Regions from separate parts of the Paenibacillus swuensis genome, predicted to be linked through region 1. Evidence: predicted binding sites of a transcription regulator. Region 1 holds the regulator's gene; the other holds the start of a gene.

Evidence for each region. Region 1 encodes CtsR, which represses protease genes until heat stress. Its sites were predicted from a motif close to ATGGTCAATAAAGGTCAAACA; they were not measured.
Region 2: clpP (ATP-dependent Clp endopeptidase proteolytic subunit ClpP) is a predicted target of CtsR. The motif match lies at 5,204-5,224, and genes of this name have one in related genera.

The regions. Positions count from the first base shown of each region.
Region 1 is NZ_CP011388.1:2,567,776-2,577,421, forward strand. It holds rRNA gene SY83_RS11210 (23S ribosomal RNA) at 1-398, shown strand, start outside; rRNA gene rrf (5S ribosomal RNA) at 587-703, shown strand; gene SY83_RS11220 (CtsR family transcriptional regulator) at 1,474-1,935, shown strand; gene SY83_RS11225 (protein-arginine kinase activator protein McsA) at 1,978-2,496, shown strand; gene SY83_RS11230 (protein-arginine kinase McsB) at 2,585-3,646, shown strand; gene clpC (ATP-dependent protease ATP-binding subunit ClpC) at 3,680-6,124, shown strand; gene radA (DNA repair protein RadA) at 6,287-7,654, shown strand; gene disA (DNA integrity scanning diadenylate cyclase DisA) at 7,668-8,753, shown strand; gene pssA (CDP-diacylglycerol--serine O-phosphatidyltransferase) at 8,873-9,604, shown strand.
Region 2 is NZ_CP011388.1:2,667,845-2,677,490, reverse strand. It holds gene tpiA (triose-phosphate isomerase) at 1-449, opposite strand, end outside; gene SY83_RS11845 (phosphoglycerate kinase) at 1,427-2,608, opposite strand; gene gap (type I glyceraldehyde-3-phosphate dehydrogenase) at 2,705-3,709, opposite strand; gene SY83_RS11835 (sugar-binding transcriptional regulator) at 3,793-4,818, opposite strand; tRNA gene SY83_RS11830 (tRNA-Arg) at 5,040-5,114, shown strand; gene clpP (ATP-dependent Clp endopeptidase proteolytic subunit ClpP) at 5,366-5,947, shown strand; gene SY83_RS11820 (hypothetical protein) at 6,054-7,142, opposite strand; gene SY83_RS11815 (MBOAT family O-acyltransferase) at 7,168-8,616, opposite strand; gene SY83_RS11810 (stalk domain-containing protein) at 8,743-9,646, opposite strand, start outside.

The sequences.
Region 1 (9,646 bases):
GGCACCTCGATGTCGGCTCATCGCATCCTGGGGCTGAAGTAGGTCCCAAGGGTTGGGCTGTTCGCCCATTAAAGCGGTACGCGAGCTGGGTTCAGAACGTCGTGAGACAGTTCGGTCCCTATCTGTCGTGGGCGCAGGAAATTTGAGAGGAGCTGTCCTTAGTACGAGAGGACCGGGATGGACGTACCGCTGGTGTACCAGTTGTCTCGCCAGAGGCATCGCTGGGTAGCTATGTACGGACGGGATAAGCGCTGAAAGCATCTAAGCGCGAAGCCCCCCTCAAGATGAGATTTCCCAATTAGTAAGACCCCTTGAAGACGACGAGGTTGATAGGTTCGGGGTGGAAGTGCAGCAATGCATGGAGCTGACGAATACTAATCGGTCGAGGGCTTATCCAAAATACCTGAATTAACAGGTTAACGCGTAGTTTACATTCATTCCTATTCAGTTTTCAGGGAATAAAGCTTCAGTAGCATGCGGCAAGTCTGCTATGCTCTTGAACTTTAGATCTGCAACACTTGGCGGTGTTGTAAACCTGATTTAAGCTCATGCTATGAATTCAGTTTTGCTAAAGCAAAACGCTCAGTTTGGTAACAATGGCGAAGGGGAACCACGCGTACCCATCTCGAACACGACCGTTAAGCCCTTCAGCGCCGATGGTACTTGGACCGCAGGGTCCTGGAAGAGTAGGACGTTGCCAAGCAACAGAAAGAACCTGATTTGTCTCTAAGACAAATCAGGTTTTTTTGTATCTGCACCATTAAGAATTCTCTGACGAATCGTAACAATGTGTAGGAGACCTTTTGCAGAAAGGAAAATCTCTAACGAATCGACACGAAGTTTAGCGGGATACTTGGAGCAAGCAAAGTCGAGTAATATGCATCCTGTAAAGCAATCTAGAGTTCTTTAGAACATCATTTCGGTGTAAATTGAAGCTTAAGCAACACCAGGATTAGTTAAAAGAATTCAACACATTAATATTCATACTAAATAATAATTTACGGCTTTAAAACAAACAGAACAAACCATCAACAACATTATCCCCAGACTTATACACATCGTACACAGCCTAAACCCCATATCTACTGCATAATTAGAATAGTTGATCACATATCCACAGGATACTTTATCCCCAACAAATGATGTATACGAGTTATGCACAATTGAATTCTCCCATATCAGTACAGGAAGTATCCCAGAAACTCATGTTCGGACTTACTCAATACGGATTAATTCACTGCTGCAATGACTGAGCGGAGGAGATGTCTATTTATTTGTTTAAATTCTTGTCAGAGGGGTATAAATCCGTGTAATCTTCCAACACTAACACATACAAGGTTGGTTTATTTTAAGGCTATTGGCAAATCGGTGAATATTGTATATAATGTTTACAAAGTCAAAGATAGTCAAAGTCAGTCAATGATTTTGTCCTTCTGACTTTCAGCCATTATTCTACAACTGGAGGATGAATCGATGCGTAATATCTCTGATATTATTGAACAATATCTGAAGAATATTTTGCTCGAAAGTCCCGAAGGAGCTATTGAGATTCAACGTAACGAGCTTGCGGAGAAGTTTCAGTGTGTACCCTCTCAGATTAACTACGTCATCAGCACTAGGTTTACATTGCAGAAAGGCTATGTCGTGGAGAGTAAGCGCGGGGGCGGGGGATATATCCGGTTGCAACGCATTGAATTGCCTGCTCAGGGAGCGCTGCAACTGCATATTCTGCAAAGCATCGGTACCCATATTGATCAATCCGCGGCGGAAGGACTTATTTATCAGCTGAGGGAAGGCTCTCATATCAGTCCTAAAGAGGCGGGGGTGCTGACCGCGGCTGTCTCCAGGGATGTGCTTACGATTAAGCTTCCTGTAAGGGATGAGATTCGTGCGAATCTGTTAAAAGCCATGCTGATATCCCTGCTATGTAAATGAGAGGTGCTCGCGCCAGCTCGAAAGCGACAGGAGGCTAGAAGAATGATTTGCCAGGAATGCGGGAAGAGACCGGCCACATTGCATTTTACGAAGATCATTTCCGGAGAGAAGACGGAATTTCACATTTGTGAGGTATGCGCACGGGAGAAGGGTGAAATGATTCCGGGAACACCGAACGGGTTCTCGATCCATAACCTCTTATCGGGGCTGTTAGACTTCGAACCCTCCGCTCAGAGCGCACTGGGCGCCAAACCGCAAGTTACACGCTGTGACAACTGCGGTTTAACCTATACACAATTCGGTAAGCTCGGCCGCTTTGGCTGCAGTGAATGCTACAAGCATTTCAATGCCCGATTGGATGGATTATTCCGAAGAGTTCATGGCAATACGGTGCATGTCGGCAAGATTCCGAAGCGCTCCGGAGGACGTATTCAAGACAAGCGCGAGATCGAGAATTTAAAGCGTGAGCTTCAAAACCGGATCGAGCAAGAAGAATTTGAGAGCGCCGCGAAAATCAGAGATGAAATACGCGAGCTGGAGAAGAAGCTCTCCGGCAATTAATTCGCCGGGCTTTCCACGATACGCAGAATGAATACAGCCACTTTCGAAGCCAACCCGCTAAGGAAGCGGGGCTTAGGAGGGATTTTCGATGGAACACCGAAGTTATACGGATAACGCTTTAAGCGAGTGGATGAAGGGTCATGGTCCGGATTCGGAAATAGTCATTTCCAGCCGGGTGCGTATTGCCCGTAACCTGCAGACGCAGCCCTTTCCGATGTTGGCCACGAATCAACAGTCGGAAGAAGTGTTGAATCAGATCACAAGCGCTTTACAGAATGAAGAGTTAAACACCATATCCAATTTCGACTTTATTCCTTTAACGGAGTTATCGGAGCTGGATAAGAGAGTGCTTGTGGAGAAACATTTGATTTCGCCGAACCTAGCGAATGAATCCCGGAACGGAGCCGTCATCTTAAGTGAGAACGAATCTGTGAGCATTATGGTGAATGAGGAGGATCATCTGCGCATTCAATGTCTTTGTCCCGGCTTTCAAATTAAAGAAGCATGGGATCTGGCCAGCCAGATCGATGATATATTCGAGTCGCAACTGGAATACGCTTTTGATGAGAATCGCGGTTACCTTACAAGCTGTCCGACGAATGTCGGCACGGGGATCCGGGCGTCCGTTATGATGCATTTGCCGGCGCTGGTGCTGACACAGCAGATTAACCGTATTTTGTCCGCGATTACGCAGGTAGGTTTGGCAGTTAGAGGACTTTACGGCGAAGGCAGCGAAGCATTAGGCAATCTGTTTCAAATTTCCAACCAAATTACTTTAGGGCAATCTGAAGATGAAATTATAGATAACTTGTACAGCGTAGCCCGCCAAATCATTGAACATGAGAAAGCGGCACGCGAGAAATTGCTTATAGAGTCGAAGCCCCGGATCATCGACCGCGTCATGCGTTCCTACGGCATTTTGTCCCATGCGGGTATTATGGATTCCAAGGAAGCGGCACAGCGTTTATCAGATGTTCGTCTCGGTATTGACCTCGGAATCATCCATCAAGTGTCTACGCATATCATGAATGAATTGATGGTTATGGCGCAGCCCGGTTTCCTGCAGAAGCAGTCCGGGGAGAAACTTTCCGCCGAAGACCGGGATATACGCAGAGCCGAATTGATTCGGGAGCGACTTTCTATCATATAATTGCATACCTATAATCCATGGAGGTGTATTTTAATGATGTTTGGCAGATTTACGGAACGTGCGCAAAAGGTGCTGGCGTTAGCTCAAGAAGAAGCTGTTCGCCTGGGACATAACAATATCGGAACAGAGCATATTCTGCTCGGCTTGATTCGTGAAGGGGAAGGCATTGCTGCTAAAGCTTTAATTGCGCTGGGATTAGGGCTGGAGAAAATTCAGGATGAAGTTGAATCCTTGATCGGCAGAGGCCAGGAGCAACCTAGCAATATCGCATATACGCCAAGAGCCAAGAAAGTAATCGAGCTTTCGATGGATGAGGCTCGCAAATTGGGTCATACGTATGTAGGCACAGAGCATATTCTGCTGGGTCTGATCCGCGAAGGAGAAGGCGTTGCGGCTCGGGTACTTAATAACCTGGGGGTTTCCCTGAACAAAGCCCGTCAGCAAGTATTGCAGTTGCTGGGCAGCAGTGAAGCGGTATCCTCTTCTCACGGCAACCCTGTGAATGTAAATACGCCGACGCTGGACGGTTTGGCTCGAGATCTTACCGTTTCCGCGAAGGAAGGCAACCTCGATCCGGTCATCGGACGCGCCAAAGAAATTGAACGCGTCATTCAAGTGCTCAGCCGCCGGACCAAGAATAATCCGGTGCTGATCGGCGAACCGGGTGTTGGTAAGACCGCGATCGCTGAAGGATTGGCACAGCGCATAATCAATAACGAAATTCCGGAAACCTTGCGTGACAAGCGCGTGATGACGCTGGATATGGGTTCCGTCGTAGCCGGTACTAAATACAGAGGCGAGTTTGAGGACCGTCTGAAGAAAATTATGGACGAAATTCGTCAAGCCGGAAACATCATACTCTTTATTGATGAGCTGCACACCTTGATCGGTGCCGGCGGCGCGGAAGGCGCAATCGATGCATCCAATATTCTGAAGCCGGCGTTGGCTCGGGGCGAATTGCAGTGCATCGGGGCGACCACGCTGGATGAATACCGCAAGTATATTGAGAAAGACGCCGCACTGGAGCGCCGCTTCCAACCGATTACGGTCGATCAGCCGTCTCCTGAAGAAGCGATACAAATTCTGTATGGCTTGAGAGACCGCTACGAAGCCCATCACCGTGTTAAAATTACGGATGAGGCCATTGAGCAAGCCGTGAAGCTGTCGGATCGTTACATCCCGGATCGTTTCCTGCCGGATAAAGCCATTGACTTAATCGATGAAGCAGGTTCCAAAGTAAGGCTGCATTCTTATACGATCCCGCCGAATTTGAAGCAAATGGAAAGCCGTCTGGAAGACATCCGTAAGGAGAAAGACGCGGCTGTTCAATCGCAGGAGTTTGAGAAAGCGGCATCGCTTCGCGATACGGAACAGAAGATGCGCGAAGAGCTGGATACGACGAAGAACGAATGGAAAGAGAAGCAAGGCCGCACGGATTCGGAAGTAACTCCTGAAGATATCGCGCAAGTGGTGGCCAGCTGGACAGGAATTCCGGTATCCAAGCTGAAGGAAGAAGAGACGGAGCGTCTGCTGAACATGGAAGCGATTCTTCATGACCGTGTCATCGGGCAGGAAGAAGCCGTGAAAGCCGTTTCCCGAGCGCTTCGCCGCGCGCGCGCAGGCTTGAAGGATCCGAAGCGTCCGATGGGCTCCTTCATATTCCTGGGTCCTACGGGAGTAGGGAAGACGGAGCTTGCCCGGGCATTGGCGGAAGCCATGTTCGGCGACGAGAATGCCGTCATCCGCATCGATATGTCCGAGTACATGGAGAAGCACTCCACTTCCCGTCTAGTAGGCGCGCCTCCGGGATACGTAGGTTATGATGAAGGCGGTCAATTGACCGAGAAAGTTCGTCGCAAGCCGTATTCCGTAGTGTTACTTGATGAAATCGAAAAAGCGCATCCGGAAGTGTTCAATATTCTTCTGCAGGTGCTCGAAGATGGACGTCTGACCGACTCCAAAGGACGCACCGTCGATTTCCGCAACACATTAATCATCATGACGTCCAATGTCGGCGCCGAAATGATTAAGCGTAATTCTACACTGGGCTTTACAGCTGCTGTGGATGCGGGTAAAGACTACTCGAACATGAAGGATAAAGTTATGGGCGAGCTGAAGAAAAGCTTCCGTCCCGAGTTCCTGAACCGAATCGACGAAATTATCGTGTTCCATTCCCTGGATGAAACGCATATTTCCAAGATCGTATCGCTGATGTCCGATGATCTTCGCAAACGTCTGAAAGAGCAGGAAGTGGACTTCACGTTAACTCCGGCTGCGCTGGCGTTCCTGGCGAAGGAGGGCTTCGATCCCGCATTCGGGGCGAGACCGCTCCGTCGAGCGATTCAGAAGCACATCGAGGACCGACTGTCCGAAGAGTTATTGATGGGCAAAATTTCCAAAGGCGATAACCTCATCATTGACGAAGAGAATGGAGCATTAACCGTTCATCCCAATGAGGCGGAAACCGTAAATAAATAAAGCACGCACAAGAAGCGCTTGGCTGCTCTTTCCAATGGGAGAGGGGGGTCGGGCGTTTTTTGTTCCTTTAAGGAGCGATTCTGATTCTTTTGGTGCAAAGGCTTTCCACGCTTCCTGCAAAATGGTAAACTTTAATTATGCTTTGGATATAAGGAGTACTTAATGGCAAAAGTAAAAACCAAGTTCCTCTGTTCGGAATGCGGCTACGAATCTCCCAAATGGTTGGGCAAATGTCCGGGGTGTCAAGCCTGGAATTCCATGGTGGAAGAAACGGAATCCGTAGTGAAGACACAAGGGATGAAATCATCGTTAATTTTTACGAAAGATAAACCAGTTTCGATCATAGATATTAAGAGCAGTCAGGAACCGCGCGTACTCACCAATATCGGAGAGCTGAACCGCGTTCTCGGCGGAGGCTTCGTGCCGGGCTCTCTGATTCTTGTCGGTGGCGATCCCGGGATCGGGAAATCCACCCTGCTTTTGCAGACATCGCATGCCCTCGCTGTGAAAGGACTGAAGGTACTTTACATATCGGGTGAGGAGTCTGTGAGCCAGACCCGCTTGAGAGCGGACCGCCTCAATGCATTGTCGTCTAACCTGTTCGTGCTCTGCGAGACGAATCTGGAGCAGATTGAAGAAGCGATCGAACAAGTAAAGCCCGACTTTCTGGTTATTGACTCGATTCAGACCGTATACCAACCCTCCGTTACCTCCGCGCCGGGCAGTGTAGCCCAGGTTCGGGAGTGTACAGGACATTTTATGCGTATTTCCAAGGGTAAAGGCATTGCAACCGTTCTGGTAGGTCATGTCACCAAGGAAGGCGCGATTGCCGGTCCTCGGATGCTGGAGCATATGGTGGACTGCGTGCTTTATTTTGAAGGGGAGCGGCATCATACGTACCGTTTGCTTCGCGCGGTTAAGAACCGTTTCGGGTCCACGAATGAGATCGGTATATTTGAGATGAAGGAAGCGGGATTAACCGAGGTGACGAATCCGTCGGAGCTGTTCTTGTCCGAGCGTCCGCTCGGTGTCGCCGGTTCCACGGTCGTTGCCAGTATGGAAGGGACCCGCCCTGTGCTCGTAGAGTTGCAGGCGCTGGTTAGTCCGACCAACTTTCCGACGCCCAGACGCATGTCCGCAGGTATTGATCATAATCGTCTGGCTTTAATCATAGCGGTATTGGAGAAACGCAACGGCATGTTCTTGCAGAATCAGGACGTGTATCTGAACGTGGCCGGCGGCGTGAAATTGGATGAACCTGCTGTGGATTTGGCGGCAGCCGTGTGTATTGCTTCTTCCTTAAAGGATCAACCGACCCGACCTTTCGACGTGGTGTTCGGTGAAATAGGCTTAACCGGTGAAGTCCGGGCGGTCTCCAGAATAGAGCATCGGGTAAAGGAAGCGGAAAAATTAGGATTCAAGCGAGTCATTGTACCGGAAAAGAGTTTAAAAGGTTGGAAACATCCCACCACTATTCAAATTATCGGAGTTAATACAGTAAAGGAAGCACTAGCGGCGGCGTTAGGTTAGGGGGCCAACAGGGATGAAAGAGAAGGAAGACACGCATAGAGATTTAGTTATGAGTCAATTGTTACAACTGGTAGCGCCCGGAACAGCATTCCGCGACGGTCTGGAGAATGTATTGCGGGCCAAGACCGGCGCGTTAATCGTAGTGGGTTATAGCCCTGAAGTTCAGGAAATCGTGGACGGCGGATTCTCTATCAACTGCGATTTTTCACCGAACTATCTATATGAGCTAGCGAAGATGGACGGCGCCATTATTCTCAGTGAAGATATTAAACGCATTCTGTACGCCAACACACAGTTAATTCCCGATTCCTCCATTTCCTCCATAGAAACGGGGATTCGTCATCGTACCGCGGAGCGGGTAGCGAAGCAAACCGGGAAACTGGTTGTATCCATTTCACAGAGACGGAATGTTATCACGCTGTATCAAGGCAATTTGAGATACTCCCTGAAGGATATCGGGGTGATCTTGACCAAGGCTAACCAAGCCATCCAAACCCTGGATAAATATAAAGCCGTACTTAATCAAGGGTTAACAAACTTAACCGCAGGTGAATTTGAAGAACTGGTTACCCTGCACGAAGTGGCTAATGTGGTACAGCGTGTTGAGATGGTGCTTCGAATTAAGGCCGAGATCAAGCGTTATATCAATGAATTAGGAAATGAAGGCCGTCTGATTACGATGCAAATGGAAGAACTGGTCGCCAACATTGAAGAAGATGCCGTGTTGCTTCTGAAAGATTATGCGCGTGACCGCAGTGATGAAAAAATTAAAGAGATTCAGGCGGGTCTGAAGAGGTTGACGGCGGATGAGTTACTTGAATCACACATGATTATCCGATTGTTAGGGTATGCCTATGCCAACAATATTCTTGAGGAGCCGATCGCGCCTAGGGGATATCGGATGTTAAGCAAAATTCCTCGTTTGCCGACCGTCATCATTAACAACCTTGTCGAGCGTTTTGGCATTTTGCCTCATATTCTCATGGCCACGATTGAAGAATTAGATGAAGTGGATGGAATCGGTGAAGTGCGCGCGCGAACCATTAAAGAAGGACTGAAGCGAATTCAGGAACAAGCTTTCATTGACAGGCATATCTGATATACCCTACAATCAAGGAATGACCAATTATTGCTACAACCGTGTCATATTTCCTCTATGCTCACTCCCTGTCATGACAGGCATCTGATTAGGGCATAGTAAAATCGAGGTGAAACCTTATGATAACGAAATCTCTGCCCAGTATCTTTACCATAGGCAATCTGTTTCTGGGGATCGTCTCCATTATTCTGGTGTTTAACGGTAATGCGCCATTAGCCGCGGTCATGGTCATCATTGCGATGCTCCTGGACGGGGTTGACGGAAGGGTAGCGCGAGCGCTGAACGTTCAGAGCGAATTCGGTAAAGAGCTGGACTCCCTGTCTGACGTAATTTCATTCGGCGTTGCTCCCGCATTCATCATATATGTGGTTGCCTTTCAGGAGCTTGCTCCGGCTGCGGGATGGATCGTGACTGCCTTGTTCCCGATATGCGGAGCGCTGCGTCTGGCCCGGTTCAACGTAATCTCGGGAACGCCGGGATACTTTATCGGTTTACCGATACCTGCCGCTGGCGGTGTGCTTTGTACGATGGCACTCTTTCAAGAAAATATCCATAACATCGCACTATTGCTTGCAACCATCGTATTGTCATTGCTGATGGTCAGTAATGTGAAATATCCTAACTTCAAGAAGGTAGGCATTCCGAAAGCGGCGATATGGGTTGTACCGATTATAGTCATCATTGCGATCGTCATTGCCTTGAATGCTTCACCCGATACGCTTTCCAAGCTTATCTTCGTACCTCTATTGATTTACGCCCTCTATGGGCTAAAAAAAAACGTTGACACGCTGTTTCGGCGCCGCCGCAAACAGCAAAGTGAAGATGTCGACGCGGTAGAACAGCAGCTCTAACAACTTCATAAAAATTTCGGGAATTTATCCCATAATAAAAAG
Region 2 (9,646 bases), 100 kb from region 1:
AATGCGCCTTCGGTTTGAACGCGGCACACTTCTTTGGTTTGACCTGCTTCGCGTTCTTCCAGCTTCTCGCCAACGCATACGATCGGCGTGATGCCGTAGTTGAATGCGGCCAGGGTCTTTTTGTTCACAGTCTCATCCGTCTCGGCAAAATACTGTCTGCGCTCGGAATGCCCCAGAATGACGTAATGTACGCCAAGATCTTTCAGCATAACGCCGCTGATTTCGCCTGTGAATGCGCCGTTTTCTTCCCAGTGCATGTTTTGTGCGCCGACTTTGATCTCGGTGCCTTTCACAGCTTCCACTAAGGCCGGCAGGTTGGTGTAAGGCGCGCATAGCACGCTTTCTACGCCTGAGACTTCAGCTTTGCCTTTAACTTCGTTAACAAATGCAACGGATTCGGCAATGGTTTTGAACATTTTCCAGTTGCCTGCGATGATGGGTTTACGCAATAGTTACACTTCCTTTATCATTATTTCCCTTTAAGAGCCTAAGGCCTCTTTGCTCCGCTTCGCTCGCAGTGTTGGTATCTGGCTCCACCGCTGTTAATCTCGTTTTCTCTTTATTAGGTTTAAGCGGTGAGAAAACGATCTTAAAGGCGGTCCGTAAACTCTCCGCTCAGATACCAACACCTAAAGCTACGGTCGCAAAGAAAAACCTTAAACCCTTAAAAAGAATGATTCTCAAGCAAGTTCCACAGGTAATGTGGACGGCAGCCTGATGCATGCTGCCTGAGTGAATAGTGTGTTTGAGCGTTGCCACCTAAGAGCAAGTAGCGAAACACTACTTAATGTGGCCATATCCCGAGTACTCGCTCGAATAAGTAGTAAATCGCTGCTTATTTAAGCCAAAATTGGTTACTTTCCCCGGTGCTACTTAGGATTAAATAGCGAAACACTACCTAATGTGCTCAGATCACGCATACTCGCTCGAATAAGTAGCAAATCGCTACTAATTAGAGCCGGATCGGTTACTTTCCCCGGTGCCACCTTGAAATTAATAGCGAAACACTACCTAATGTGATCAGATCGCGCGTACTCGCTCGAATAAGTAGCAAATAGCTACTAATTTGAGCCGGATTGGTTACTTTCCGCGGTGCAACCTTGAATTAAATAGCAAAACACTACCTAAGGTGCTCAAATCGCGCGTCCTCGCTCGAACAAGTAGCAAACCGCTACTTATTCTCACAAGTAAGGTTACTTTCCCCGGTACCGCCTCAGCAATAGTAGCGATATCGCACCAAATGAGTTTCAGGGAGCAACAGCATGCTCGTTTAGTAGCGGATTCGCTACTAATCGGTAAGTCTGGTTGGCTTCTGCGGTGAATATCCGCCATTTAGTAGCGAATTCGCTGCAAATGGTGACTCACTCCCGCGAAGCCAGACGAATAGTAGCGATATCGCTACTATTCACCCTGGACCATGCCCCTCCTACTTATCGTTCAAAGCGACAACGCCCGGCAAGGCTTTGCCTTCCATGAACTCCAGAGAAGCGCCGCCGCCTGTGGACATGTGGTCCATTTTGTCAGCGAGGTGGAACTTCTCAGCTGCTGCCGCAGAGTCTCCGCCGCCGATGACGGTGTAAGCGGATGTTTCCGCGCAAGCTAGAGCTACCGCGCGTGTACCGTGGGAGAACGGCTCGATTTCGAACACGCCCATCGGTCCGTTCCATACGACCAGCTTGGATTCCTTAATTACCTGAGCATAACGCTCGCGAGTCTCAGGCCCGATGTCGATGCCTTCCCAGTCCGCCGGAATCGCGTCCACGCCAACGATTTGGGTGTTGGCTGTTGGAGAGAAATCGTCCGTAACGACGATATCCGTCGGCAACAAGAAGTTTACGCCCTTGGCTTTCGCTTTCTCGATAAAGCTCAGCGCCAGATCCAGTTTCTCGTTATCCAACAGGGATTTTCCGATTTCATGGCCTTGCGCCTTCAGGAAGGTATAAGACAATCCGCCGCCGATGATGATGTTGTCCGCCAGATTGATCAAATTCTCAATTACCGCGATTTTGTCTTTCACTTTAGCTCCGCCGACGATGGCTGTGAACGGACGATCCGGGTTCGACAACGCTTTACCCAACACTTCGAGCTCTTTCTCCATCAGCAATCCGGAAACCGCCGGAATATACTCGGCAATACCTGCTGTGGAAGCATGAGCACGATGAGCCGCGCCGAACGCGTCGTTTACGAACAGATCCGCAAGCGCCGCGAATTGCTTCGCCAATTCCGGATCATTCTTCTCTTCGCCCGCATAGAAACGTACATTCTCCAGCAATAGCACGTCGCCGTTACCCAGCTTGGCCACCGCGGCTTCTACCGCTTCGCCAACCGCTTCGTCAGCCTTAGCTACCGGCTTACCCAATAGCTCGGACAAACGCTCCGCAGCTTTGTTCAAGCGCAGCTCTTCAACAACTTCGCCTTTAGGGCGTCCCATATGGCTCGCCAGAATAACCTTGGCTCCGCCTTCAATCAGAAACTTAATGGTCGGCAATGTTTCACGAATACGCGTGTCATCCGTAATCTGGCCATTCTCCATCGGAACGTTGAAATCCACGCGAACGAACACCTTTTTGCCGTTAACTTCTACATCACGAACACTCTTCTTATTCATTATCTAGCTTCCTCCTTCAGATCCGTAACCGTATGAATGAACTAGGGAAAGAGGAGAACGTGAATTCTCCTCTTCATAGTTGAAACTGATATGAAATTACAGACCTTTTTTCGCGATGAAATCACAAAGGTCAACAACACGGGAGGAGTAGCCCCACTCGTTATCGTACCAAGAAACGACTTTCACCATGTTGTCGCCGACAACCATAGTGGACAGTGCGTCAATGGTGGAAGAAGCCGGGTCGCCATTGTAGTCGCTGGATACAAGCGGCTCATCGGAGTAGTTCAGGATGCCTTTAAGAGGGCCGTTAGCCGCTTCTTTCAAAGCGCCGTTAATGTCTTCTACCGTTACGTTTTTGTTAAGCTCAACAACCAGATCCGTTACGGATACGTTAGGTGTAGGAACACGCATAGCCATACCGTTCAACTTACCTTTCAACTCAGGAAGCACCAGGGATACAGCTTTAGCAGCGCCTGTAGTGGAAGGGATGATGTTCTCAGCAGCAGCACGCGCGCGACGAGCGTCTTTGTGCGGAAGGTCAAGAACGGATTGATCGTTTGTGTAAGAGTGAATTGTAGTCATCATGCCTTTAACGATACCGAACTTGTCGTTCAATACTTTCGCGAAAGGAGCAAGACAGTTTGTTGTGCAAGATGCGTTGGAGATGATCGTGTGGGAAGCCGCATCGTATTTATCTTCGTTAACACCCATAACAATTGTGATATCCTCATCTGTTGCAGGTGCGGAAATGATAACTTTCTTCGCTCCGCCTTTCAAGTGAAGGGACGCTTTCTCTTTAGCTGTGAAAATACCTGTGGATTCAACAACGATTTCAACGCCGTACTCAGCCCATGGCAGGTTCTCAGGGTTACGCTCAGCAAATACTTTGATTTCTTTGCCGTTTACAATGATCGCGCCCTCAGCCGGTTCAACTACAGCATCCAATCTGCCGTGAGTTGTGTCGTATTTCAGAAGGTGTGCAAGCATCTTCACGTCTGTAAGGTCATTGACCGCTACCACTTCTACCTCAGGGTTGTTCAATGCTGCGCGAAACACGTTTCTGCCAATACGTCCAAAACCATTAATACCTACTTTAACCATTGTTGTTTTCCTCCTAAAATATAATTCATTTATATTTCAAGACAGGCGGTAAAGCCCGTCATGATTAACTAACTCTGTACCCTTCAGGGCAAATCTTTAACCATCGCTAACGCGGCGCCCTCATCGGTGATGAGCACATCCTGATGACCAAAACGCAGAACGGAAAGAATCGCCTCCGCTTTACTGGTCCCCCCGGCTACGGCAATCACGAGCTCCATGCTCTGAATGTCTTCCAGCCTGAGTCCAAGCATTCGCGTCTTATGTACAACCTTACCTTCTCTGTCAAAATAGTATCCGAACGCCTCAGCCAAAGCGCCTTCCGCTTGCAACTCTCGCACCGTTTCCGCGCCGACACGGCGCCTTCGGGCCATTGACATAGCATCCCCGATTCCGTGAATTACGATACGGGCTTTGCGGATGTGTTGCACGATGTCTTGAATGTTAGGTTCAAGCATCAGGGATTGATAAGCTTCTTCGCTGATATTATCGGGTACATGCAAGAGTCGGTAACCTGCACCAGTCTTCTTCGCCATCATGGAAGCAATCGTGTTGGCTTGAAACTCCATGCTCTCACCCAGTCCGCCGCGCGCGGGCACAAACCAGGTTCCCTTCCAACCGGACGTTTGTCCCAGTTGATTCGCCGCTTCCGCCAGGGTGGACCCGCCGGTCACGCCGATGACATCGTTGGGCTTTACATGCTTGCGAAGCATTTGCCCTACCGCTTGCCCCAACTGCCGCTTCACATGCGGCGAAACGTCGGCGTCACCGGGCACGATGATCACTTGCTTAATGTTGAAAGCCTGGCGAATACGCTCTTCGAGGTCCGTTAGCCCGAACAATTCGGTGACTAAGGAATCCATCTCTTGGACCAACTGTTCACCCGAATCCGTTATACGAATTCCCACTTTATCAATTTCCACGAGTCCCTGTTCGTTAAGGAAATCCACTTCAGCTCTCAGGACACGTTCCGTCATCCCCAAGGCGCTGGCGAGCGTCCTTCTGCCAACAGATCCTGTCAGCATGACGTAGTGAAGAATGCGATACCTCTTGCGAAAGACTTCGATCATGTCGGGCAGAAGCTGTTTTTGAATATTTAAAAGTGTTCTCAAATCGGCTTCGTCACTCCTGCCTCCCGCATCGTTACAATTACGGGTTGGACTCATTACGTCCCACATCATCAATTTAAGTCCCACATTCATCATACTCAATTCGGTGCTTTAATGCAAGTTGACAAACTAAAAATAGGCGGTAATTTAAGCCATTATTTTCATAGAGATAATGGCTTGCTTTTTGATCGGCTGTATTATATAATTTTCATTACTGTGCAGATGCGCCCGTGGTCCAATGGATATGACGCAGCCCTCCGAAGGCTGAGATCGAGGTTCGATTCCTCGCGGGCGCGCCATTATATTTTCACACCACATACAGTAACTAACGACAACTTCCTTATGCAGACTTCATCATTCTCTGCGAGGGAAGCTTTTTTTATACCCTAGTTTGACTTTCCTTGACCTTCGGATTCGATTTAGGTATGATAGGGTTATAATTAGGGGATTGGGATATACTTACTAATTAGCTTGCGATACTGGGGTGTGGATTCGTCTGCATTCGGTAGTTAATCGCATAACCAAATTCATTTATCAGGAGGAATCGTCCATGAGTTTCATTCCTATGGTCGTCGAACAAAGCAATCGGGGAGAACGCGCTTATGATATCTACTCCCGTCTGTTGAAAGATCGCATCATCTTCCTGGGCACCGGCGTAAACGACGTTGTAGCCAATTCGATCATCGCCCAACTGCTGTTCCTTGCAGCGGAAGATCCGGAGAAAGACATTAGCTTATACATTAACAGCCCTGGCGGATCCATTACTGCCGGTATGGCCATCTACGATACGATGCAATTCATCAAGCCCGATGTTTCCACAATCTGTGTGGGTATGGCGGCGTCCATGGGCGCATTCCTGCTGAACGCAGGTGCTAAAGGCAAGCGCTTGGCGCTTCCGAACAGCGAAGTGATGATTCACCAACCGCTTGGCGGAGCTGAAGGTCAAGCCAGCGACATCGAGATTCGCGCCAGACGCATTCTGAAGATGCGCGATAAGCTGAATCACATTCTTGCTGAGCGTACCGGCCAACCGCTGGAGCGCATCGAGAAAGATACTGATCGCGACTACTTCATGTCCGCTGCGGAAGCGGCTGACTACGGTTTGATCGACAAGGTTATCGAGCGCGTATAAACGCTGAAAGCCCGACTCATCTTCGGATGAGTCGGGCTTTTTTCATCTCAGGTGAAATTGACAGGAAACAACATACTGCGTCGATTCCCCGGGAAATATGTCAAACTTACTGCTTCACAGCTTCCGTTCCCTCGCTGTCGAACACTGTTGCGTCCAGATTCGAAACCTGCTCCGTCAGGGCCGTGTTCAACTCATCAATATTCTCCGCTGTTGCGCGGTGCTGATCGTTCGCGATGGAATCGATGATGAACTCGTTCACCTTTTGGGAATGGTGGGAAATGTCCTTGTACACATTCAGGTCGAACGTAATCGACTTCACTGCCTGGAAATCATACACCTTCGCATTCGGCAGCGCCGTCAGCTTCTCCACCATATATTTGCGCATATAATCGGTATTTTCATAGCGTTTCTTGTTCAGGCTGTACCACACCTCTTGGCGAAGCACGGAGTACGGCGGATAGTAGAACGAGAACTCTATCTCCGGATGAGCGCGCACCAGCTCCAGAATATTCTTCTCGAACGTGCTCCGGACGCTTTCCAGATCATCCTCGTTCTTACCGAAACCGACCTCCATCGCCTTGGCCGCTTCGTAGTTCTTCAACACTTGATCCGCATCATACTTGGCATAAGCGTGCCAATTGTTCAGCATATCGAGATTTTTCGCTTTCCGATCCCCGGACACCATGCCCTTCCCAATCTTAATCATTTCCTTTACGGTAGTCAGGTTGAATAAGTATTTAGCGTCATTAAACGGATTCTCATCATAGAAAAAGCTCGGGAAGCCGCCTTGATCATCCCTCACATTATCCGCCCCGCCCCGCAGAGAGAAATAATCCAATCCCCAGATGACCTTCTCCACTTTACCGGTGCGAATGGCCACGTTGGCGATCAGATTATGCTCTTTGGAGGTGGAGCCTTCCATGGAAAGCTTCATCGTCTTTCCGCCTAACGCTTTATCCACATAAGACGGCACGAAATTCTGCGTCATGGAGCTGCCGACAATTATCGTGTCATAGTCATAGTTTCGGGCCAGACCCGGATTCTGGAATCGCTCCTCCATCGAAAACAGCGGTTCATACCATGTCGCTTTCCGATAGAATTGGAACGGATCGAAGATGAATGTAAATGTCATGATCAACCCTGCGAACAAGACAGAGAACGCAAGGAAGCCTAGCAAGAACGTTCTGGATTTCATGTCAGGTTACCTCGGATTCTAAAGTTTAAAAGTTGAAGTACAGGAATTCGCTGATCTGGTTAAAGTTCAACAGGGAATAGACGAACAAGGCCGCCAGCATGATCGCGGTCACCCATCTCGGCTTCATCTCAGCACGCAGCTCATTGGTATTCTTCAGGGCGAAGCACACCAGCAAGAACGCAGCAATCCCTAATAGCTTCAGCGGTGAAACTGCGACGAATTCCACTCCGTACGACTTTAAGGAACCCAGGTTAAGTCTGGTGGCGAAGAAACTCGGGAGATCCATCCCGTGCAATCCGAACATGCCTTTTAATACATGGAATGCCTGTGTCATATTCTCCGCGCGGAAAAACACCCACGTAATGTTAATGAAGTTAAATGTAATGAACCATGCGACAAACTTCGGCATCTTCAAACCGAGCTTACCCCACAGACGGTGAATCACTTGCCCGACGCCATGCATAACGCCCCATACGATGAATGTCCACCCGGCACCGTGCCATATCCCCCCGATAATGAACGTCGCGGCCAAATTGAAGTAAGTACGGAATACCCCTTTGCGGTTACCGCCGAGAGGAATGTAGATATAATCCCGCAGAAAACGGCTCAATGTCATATGCCATCTGCGCCAGAAATCTTGGATGCTCAGCGCCTTGTAAGGGGAGTCAAAGTTAATCGGCAATACCACGTTGAACAGCAAGGCAATACCGATCGCCATATCCGAATATCCGCTAAAATCAAAATAAAGCTGTAACGTATACGACAGAGACGTCACCCAGGACTCGATAAAGCCCAAGGATGCGGCTCCGTTAAACCCTTGGGTTGCGATGGGCGCGAAGCTGTCCGCGATGACGACCTTTTTGAACAGACCCAGTACAAAAATAAACACACCCGCGGCCACATTCGTATAGTTGAACCGTTTGTTTTCCTTATCCGCGAATTGCGGCATCATTTCTTTGTGATGCAAGATCGGTCCCGCGATCAGATGAGGAAAGAACGTCACAAACAGCACATAGTTCACAAAGTTATACTCTTTCACCTGGTTGCGGAACGCATCGACCAAGTAGGCAATCTGCGTAAAGGTAAAGAAACTGATACCCAGCGGCAATACCAACTTCAGGAGCGCGATTTCCGAGCCTGTGGCGTTGTTGATGTTCGTTATAAAGAAATCCGCATATTTGTAGTAGATTAACAGCGAGACGTTGGCTATGATCCCGAAGATCAGAATGCCTTTACGCGGCGCGTTCGGCTTTTCGGATGTCTTCGTCAGGCTGCTTCCGATGAGGAAATTAAACACAATCGAACCCATCATTAACGGAAGGTAATGGACATCCCAATAGCTGTAGAAGAACAAGGAAGCGACAGCGAGCCACAACCGGGATGCATTATAGTAATTAAAGCGATTCAATAAGAAATACACGATTAAAGTTAGGGGCAAAAACATAAATAAGAACGGATATGAATTGAAAAGCAAAGGGTTCAAGCTCCTCCCTAAGGAATTTAAGACAAACCTAAATATACTATTAATAGTTTAGAACATCAATCATATGCAAAGAAAAAGACCAAGGGTATTTCTTCCTTGGTCTTCATTTCGACAAGATTAGTCTAACGGATAGAAGACGAGATCCACAGGCAGATTTGAACCCGCCGGCGGCGTAATCTCAATGTCCAACGTGGCTTCAGTTCCGGATGTACGGTCTAGCAGCATATATTTGTCCAGCGGTGTCAGGATGCCTGACTTCGGAACTTGTACAATTTTGCCGTTGATGCGAACCGGTCCTTTGTAACCTCCTGCTCTTGCGATAAACAGAATGGCCATCTTCTTCGGGTTCTCAATATGCAGATTATACACGACACCGAAGCTTCCCTTGTTCGTTGTTTCGGTGCCTGTAACAGCATCTACTCCGGACGCGAACGGATCGGTCGTCCCGTCGGCAATCGCGATTCGCTTAGGCTCGGTCATGGTGCTGCCGTCCACATACCAATGGGTATCCGCATACGGGAACGTTCCGCGGATATGCACGCTGCGCTCCAGCGGTTGATAAGTGCCGTCCGTGATCGTTTCCGGGCCGGCGTCAAGGCTCGTCGCCGCGAAGGTTACCGTCAGTTCGCCGGTGGTTTCCACATCGTAGATCGAGTTCATGCCCATCATCGGGTAGAACGAAGGCAACTCGCGATAGACGACGGTTTCACCCGGCGCTACCGACATGTTGTCGTTGGTCGGGTCATGGAGCAAGAAGTCCATGGACGCCACGTGACCGACTAACGCCGGATTCGATGAAGGATAGGCTTCACCCTTATTCGTCGTCAGGATTTTCACTTCCTGATCGCTATTGTTCGTCAGATAGATGGCGAACTTGGTCGGCTCGGCCATACCGTTAATGTGATGCGCATAAATACGGGCCGCCCCGTTGATTCGATCTTGATAGAGAATACCTTTTTGCTTATAGGTTTCCGGGCTGTCACTGAATAACAGCGGTCTGGACAGATCGTTCTCCACCGTT